2 regions of the Nostocoides veronense genome follow, and region 2 is predicted to be linked to the other one. Evidence: predicted binding sites of a transcription regulator. Region 2 holds the regulator's gene; the other holds the start of a gene.
The links. Region 2 encodes HrcA, which represses chaperone genes, less so after heat shock. Its sites were predicted from a motif close to TTNGCACTCGNNNNNNNCGAGTGCNAA; they were not measured.
Positions count from the first base shown of each region.

Region 1: a site for HrcA is predicted at 1,381-1,407, ahead of groES (co-chaperone GroES). Genes of this name have one in related genera too.

Region 1 is NZ_BAAAPO010000034.1:17,927-21,335, reverse strand. Features, by position in the region: gene groL (chaperonin GroEL) at 1-794, opposite strand, end outside; gene groES (co-chaperone GroES) at 948-1,241, opposite strand; gene ABD225_RS11085 (class I SAM-dependent methyltransferase) at 1,493-2,740, shown strand; gene ABD225_RS11080 (LLM class F420-dependent oxidoreductase) at 2,757-3,409, opposite strand, start outside.
Region 2 is NZ_BAAAPO010000039.1:61,470-64,878, reverse strand. Features, by position in the region: gene ABD225_RS12685 (DUF4870 domain-containing protein) at 1-471, opposite strand, end outside; gene ABD225_RS12680 (DUF3097 family protein) at 627-1,487, opposite strand; gene hrcA (heat-inducible transcriptional repressor HrcA) at 1,604-2,629, shown strand; gene dnaJ (molecular chaperone DnaJ) at 2,660-3,409, shown strand, end outside.

The sequences.
Region 1 (3,409 bases), on a different contig from region 2:
AGCTTGTTGACGACGAGCGTCGAGAGGGCTTCGCCGTCGACATCCTCGGCGATGATGACCAGCGGCTTGCCGGTCTTCATGACCTTCTCGAGCACCGGAAGCAAGTCCGCGATCGTGGAGATCTTGCCCTGGTTGATGAGCAGGTAGGCATCCTCGAGGACGGCCTCCATGCGCTCCGGGTCGCTGATCATGTAGGGGCTGATGTAGCCCTTGTCGAACTGCATACCTTCGGTGAACTCCAGGACCGTCTCAGCGGTCGAAGACTCCTCGACAGTGATGACGCCATCCTTGCCGACCTTGTCGAAGGCGTCCGCGATGGTCGCGCCGATGCCGGTGTCCTGAGCGGACAGCGCGGCGACCGAGGCGATCTCGTCCTTGCCGTCGACCTCGCGGGCGTTGTCGAGCAGGCGCGCGTTGAGGGCTTCGACGGCCGCGTCGATGCCGCGCTTCAGGCTCGCGGGAGCCGCGCCGGCCGCGACATTGCGCAGGCCTTCCTTGACCATGGCCTGGGCCAGCACGGTCGCGGTGGTCGTGCCATCGCCGGCCACGTCATTGGTCTTGGTGGCAACCTCCTTGGCGAGTTGCGCACCGAGGTTCTCGTAGGGGTCCTCCAGCTCGACCTCACGGGCGATCGTCACGCCGTCATTGGTGATCGTCGGGGCGCCCCACTTCTTGTCGATGACGACATTGCGGCCCTTGGGGCCCAGGGTCACCTTGACGGCATTCGCGAGCGCGTCGACGCCGCGCTCCAGGGAGTGCCGGGCGGAGTCGTTGAACTCCAGTTGCTTAGCCATTGCTTTCCTTCGCAATCGGTATGGCGCACGCCCGCGTCCGCGGGCCCGCCGGTGGGCTAGGTGGTGCTTGGGGGATGCGCGACGCGCCCCGCCCCGCCTCGCACGGGCGAGGTCAGGCGCGGGGCGCGCTCACGACATACGGTCTGGCTCGGGTCAGCCAACGACCGCGAGAACGTCGCGCGCGGAGAGGATCAGGAACTCCTGGCCGCCGTGCTTGATCTCGGTGCCGCCGTACTTGCTGTAGATCACGCGGTCGCCGACCTGGACGTCGAGCGGCACGCGGTTGCCCTTGTCGTCAATGCGACCGGGGCCGACCGCCAGGACCTCGCCCTCCTGGGGCTTCTCCTTGGCAGTGTCCGGAATGACCAGACCGGACGCCGTCGTCTGCTCAGCCTCGAGGGACTTGATGACGATGCGGTCCTCGAGCGGCTTGATGGAAACCGACACGATGACTCCTTTGGTGTCGAAAGTATGCGGATGATGTGCAGTTCAGGTGCACCCTCCGGCCGCCGTCGCGGGGGTCGGCCGTCATGGCGCGGGTTGGCACTCGCACGGGGAGAGTGCCAATCAGAATCTATGTCGGTCGTTAGCACTCGGTCAACTTGAGTGCCAGTTCTTGTCTGATTCGGCTCCTCCGCCTCTCGCTCGGATCTGCTCGCTTCGCAGCGCAGCTCCGGCGACCTGCTTGGATGGTCGGCGTGGACGTGGCGGCGGTGCGGTGGTTGGCATCGCCCGAGGGCCAGCAGTTGCTCCACGACCTGCCGCCCTATGACGAACGCACGGCCATCCGCCTCGCCACGCGCTACCGCGCGAACGGACTGCCCGCCGACCATGTGGCCGCGCTCCTGACCCAGCAGCGATTGCGGACAAAGGCCCGCGAGAAGTTCGGGGAGTTCGCCGACGACATGCTTTTCACCGCCGACGGCGTCGAGCAGGCGACGCGGCTCGAGGTCGCGGCCGGGCACGCACAGCGTTTCGCCGAGGCCTCCATCGCGACCGTGCACGACCTTGGCTGCGGCATCGGCGCAGACGCCCTGGCGCTGGCGGTGCTCGGCGTCACCGTCCAGGCCATCGACGCGGACCCGGTCACGGCGGCGGTCGCCGACGCCAACCTGCGACCCTGGCCAGACTCCCGCGCCCGGGTCGGGCGCGTTGAAGACTTCCTTCCTCCGGCCGACGCCGCGCGAGACCGGATCGGCGCCTGGCTCGACCCGGCCCGGCGCATCAGCGGAGTCGCCGATATCCACGGCCGGGCCCGCCGGGTCTTTCGACGCGACGACATCAGTCCCACCTGGGACACCGTCCAGGCCATCGCCGCGCACATCCCCGCGACCGGCGTGAAGCTCTCCCCCTCCTTCCCTCACGACCACATCCCCCGCGGCGCCGAAGCGCAATGGGTCTCGCGCGCCGGCGAACTCCTCGAATGCGTCATCTGGTGGGGTCCGCTGGTGCGGACCTCGGGGCGCACGGCGCGCGTCATACGTCCTGGTCGGCCGGCGATCGAGGTCACCGAGGACCAAGCCACCGGCGATGTGCCCACGGTTGTCGACGACAAAGGTATCGCCGCGTGGCTCTACGAAACCGACCGCGCCCTCGTCCAGGCCGGCCTCGTCGGCGCGGTCACCGCCGCAGTCGACGGCCACGAACTCGAACCCGGGCTCGGCCTTGTCACGGCGGACACGGCATATGACGTGGGGTTCGCTCGTCGGTATGCCGTCACCGACACCCTCCCGCTGTCGACCAAGGAACTGCGAACCTGGTTGCGGCGCAACGCGATCACTGGCCTAACCATCAAGAAGCGCGGGGTGCGCCTCGATGACGATGCCCTCCGCCGCGACCTGCGCATCGGCCGCGGAGCGGGCTCCGGCAAGAGCGAGACGATCCTGCTAACTCGCGTGGCCGGGTCACAAATCGTCCTCGTCCTCGAACCCGCCCCGGCGGCCTAGACCACAACCGGCGACCTCAGCGCGCGTTGAGCTCGTCGCGCCAAGCCAGCCAGGGTTCGACGACGGACAGGTCGTATGCCGGCCCGCCCAGCCCGATCGTGAACAGCCGGGCCCCCGCGTCATAGAGCGGACGACCCTCGACCTCGGGCGCGTCGGGCAGCCGCCCCTCCCGGCCGCGGCCGCCGACCCCGACGGATATCTCGATCTCTCCCGGGTCGCGCCCAACCGTGGCGCAGTGTCCGCGCAGCACCTCGATCTTGTGCTCCAGTTCGGCGCCTTGGGAGAAGGTGTGCCAGATGTCGGCATGCCGCGCGACCAGGCGCAGCGTCTTGCGTTCACCGCCTCCGCCGATGAGGACGGGAATATCGCGTGTCGGCGCGGGATTCAGTGCCTCCCAACGCTTTTCGATGCGCGGCAGCGACTCAGCAAGCACATCCAAGCGCCCACCCGGGGTGCCAAAGTCATAGCCGTACTCGGAATAGTCGCGCTCGGCCCAGCCAGACCCAATCCCGAGGATGAGCCGTCCGCCACTGATGTGATCGACGGTGCGCGCCATGTCCGCGAGCAGATCGGGATTGCGGTAGCCATTGCACGTCACCAGCGCGCCAATCTCGACCCGTCGCGTCTGCTCGGCCCAGGCCGCGAGCATCGTCCAGCACTCGAAATGCT
Region 2 (3,409 bases):
CAGGATGGCCGAGACGAGCAGGCCGATCCCGGTGATGATCTGCACGTTGAGCGAGTTAGCGGCGGCAGCGCGGACGAACGGGCCGCGGTCCTTGTACATCAGGTAGATGACCAGGGCCGCCACGAAGCCGAGGGTCCCCGCGCTCAGGACGAAGCAGACCAGCGGGATCAGGTGCGAGAGCATCGCCCAGTTGCGCTCCTGCGCCGGAGTCATCGGGCCGGAGGCGCCGATCGTGCCGAGATTGTCCTGCCAGGCACTCTGGCCCGCCGGAGCTTGGTAGGCCGGTGCTTGGTAGGCCGGCGGGGGATAGTTCGGCGGCGGGGCGGCATTCCACGACGACGGGGCGGCCGGGGCGTCGTTGGGCGAGGCCGGCGCGCCGGAGTTCGGCAGCGGCGTGGTCGGCGGATAGGTCGGGTAGCTCGGCGCGGCCGGGTCCGGGTAGACCGGGTCTGGGTTCGGCTGCTGCGTCATGGCGTGTGTGTCCCCTTGGTGCGAGGCTCCCGGGACGGTCCCGGGAAGCGTGCCTGCACTCCATACAACCGCACCGGGCGCCCGCGTGATCCCCGTTCCGTCAGATTCCCGGGTCGTGTCCGGGGCGGCGCCAGGGGCACCCCCGACCCCGCTGGCTAGCGGCCCTCGGGCGATGTCACAAAATCGATCAGTTCCTCGACCCGGCCGGAGAAGGAGGGCTCCAGATCGGCATAGGTGCGCACCCGCGAGAGCAGGTGCTTCCAGACCAGCCCGATGTCCTGGGTGGACGTATGCGGCAACCCCAGGGCGGTGGCGATGCCTGCCTTCCAATCCTGGCCCTTGGGTATGACCGGCCACGCCGCCAAGCCCACCCGATCGGGCCGAATCGCTTGCCAGACATCGACATACGGATGCCCGACGATCAGGACCCGGTCGGGTCCGAAGCGCCGCATCGTCTCCGAGACGATCCGCGACTCCTTGGTCCCTGAGACCAGGTGATCGACGAGCACCCCGGCCCGCACCGTCCCCGATGGCCCGAAATCCGCGAGCGCCGCAGCCAAATCGTCCACCCCATGCAAGGGCTCGACTACCACGCCTTCGATCCGCAGATCGGCGCCCCACACCTTCTCCACCAATTCGGCATCGTGCGTGCCCTCGACAAAGATCCGCGACGCGGCGGCCACCCGCGCGCGGGCGCCGGCCACGGCATACGATCCGCTCGCGGTGCGCACCGGGGCACGCGGGGCCTGCGGGGCGACATACGGCACGAGCCGCACGGGGGAGCCATCGACCAAGAACCCGGGCCCGAGCGGGAAGGCTCGCACCCTGCCGCGCCGGTCCTCCAGGCGCACGACCTGCTGGCCCCCGATCTTTTCGACGCCGACGATGGCACCGACCCAACCGGTCTCGACCTCCTCGACGACCAGCCCCGGCTCCGCCGCCTGATCGACGGCCCGACCACGCGCCGGGCGCCGCCAGTCGCCGGAGAGGACATCGCCGCCATACCGATCGCTCACCCGGCGACTGTACGTGCCCCGACGAGGCACGCCGTAGAATTGGCACTCCGCGGCGGCGAGTGCCAGCCGCGCAGCAGACGGCCTGGAGGGAGGCGCACATGAGCACCGATCGACCGGTGTCGAACGAGCGGCGCCTGGCCGTGCTCGGCGCGATTGTGCAGGACTATGTCCACACCAGCGAGCCCGTCGGCTCCAAGGCGCTGCTCGAGCGGCACGGCTTCGGCGTCTCGGCCGCGACGATCCGCAATGACATGGCGGCGCTGGAAGAGGAGGGCCTGATCGCGGCCCCGCACACCAGCGCCGGCCGGATCCCGACCGATGCGGGCTATCGCCTCTTCGTCGATCAGCTCTCGCAGATCAAGCCGATGAGCCGCGCCGAGCAGGCCGCGATCGCCCAGTTCCTGCACGATCCCGTCGATCTCGACGATGTCGTGGACCGCACCGTGCGGCTGCTGTCGTCGCTGACCGGGCAGGTCGCGATGATGCAGTACCCCTCGCTGACCCGCTCCAGCGTGCGGCACATCGAGGTCGTGCCGATGGGCGGCCAGCGGCTGATGGTCGTGCTCATCACGACCACCGGCCGGGTCGAGCAGCGCGTCCTCGACGCCGGGCAGGACCTCGCCGCCGACGCCGCAGAGCTCATCTCTCGCCTGCGCACCGGCATCAATACCGCCGCCGCCGGACGCCGCCTCGTGGACGCCGCCGCCGCCCTCACCGCGCTCCCGGATGCCTTTGCCCCCGACGAGCGCGACATCGTCCGCCGGGTCGTCGGCGCCTTGGATGAGGCGCTGGTCGAGGAGCGCGAAGAGCGGGTCACTCTCGCCGGCACGGCCAATCTCGTGCGCCAGCCGCTGGATTTCCCCGCCACCCTCGAGCCGGTTCTGGATGCGCTGGAACAACATGTGGTGCTCTTGCGGTTGCTCTCCACAGCCGCCGGTGGCGAGCACATCGCCGTGCGCATCGGCCACGAGAATCCCGTGACCCAGCTCCAGTCAACCTCCATGGTGACCACGGGGTATGGCAGCGGGGGCGAGTTGGTCGGCGGCCTCGGGGTGGTCGGTCCGACTCGGATGGACTACCCCACGAGCATGGCCGCGGTCCGCACCGTGGCGGCATATATCTCCGGCTTGCTCGCGCAGTGACGACACGACAGATTCGATAACGAGGATCAGGTGAACGACTACTACCAGGATCTCGGGGTGTCCCGGGACGCCAGCCCCGAGGCGATCAAGCAGGCCTACCGCCGCCTCGCCCGCAAGCTGCACCCGGACGTCAACCCCGGCGCCGAGGCCGAGGAGGAGTTCAAGAAGGTCTCCCAGGCGTATGACGTGCTGTCCGATCCGGACAAGCGCCGCCAGTACGACATGGGCAACGACCCGTATGGCGGGCAGCAGGCCGGCTTCGGCCAGGGCTTCTCGTTCAGCGACATCATGGACGCTTTCTTCGGCGGCGCCGCCGGCCCGTCGCGCGGCCCGCGCTCGCGGACCAGCCGCGGTCAGGACGGCCTCGTGCGCCTGCCTATCGACCTGGTGGATGCCGTCTTCGGCGGCGAAAAGGACCTGACGATCGAGACCGCCGCGACCTGCGGCACCTGCAAGGGCGATGGCTCCCAGCCGGGCACCGGCCGCCGCAAGTGCGAGGTCTGCGCCGGGCGCGGCGAAGTCCAGCAGGTCCAGCGCAGTTTCCTCGGCCAGGTCATGACCAGCCGGCCCTGCCAGGCCTGTCAGGGGTATGGCGAGGTGCTGGTCAACCCGTGCTTCGAGTGCTCCGGACACGGCCGGGTGCGCACCCAGCGGACGCTGACGATCGGCATACCCGCCGGCGTCGACACCGGCACTCGCATCCACCTTGCGGGCGAGGGCGAGGTCGGCCCCGGTGGTGGTCCCGCCGGCGACCTGTATGTCGAGGTGTCCGTCGCCCCT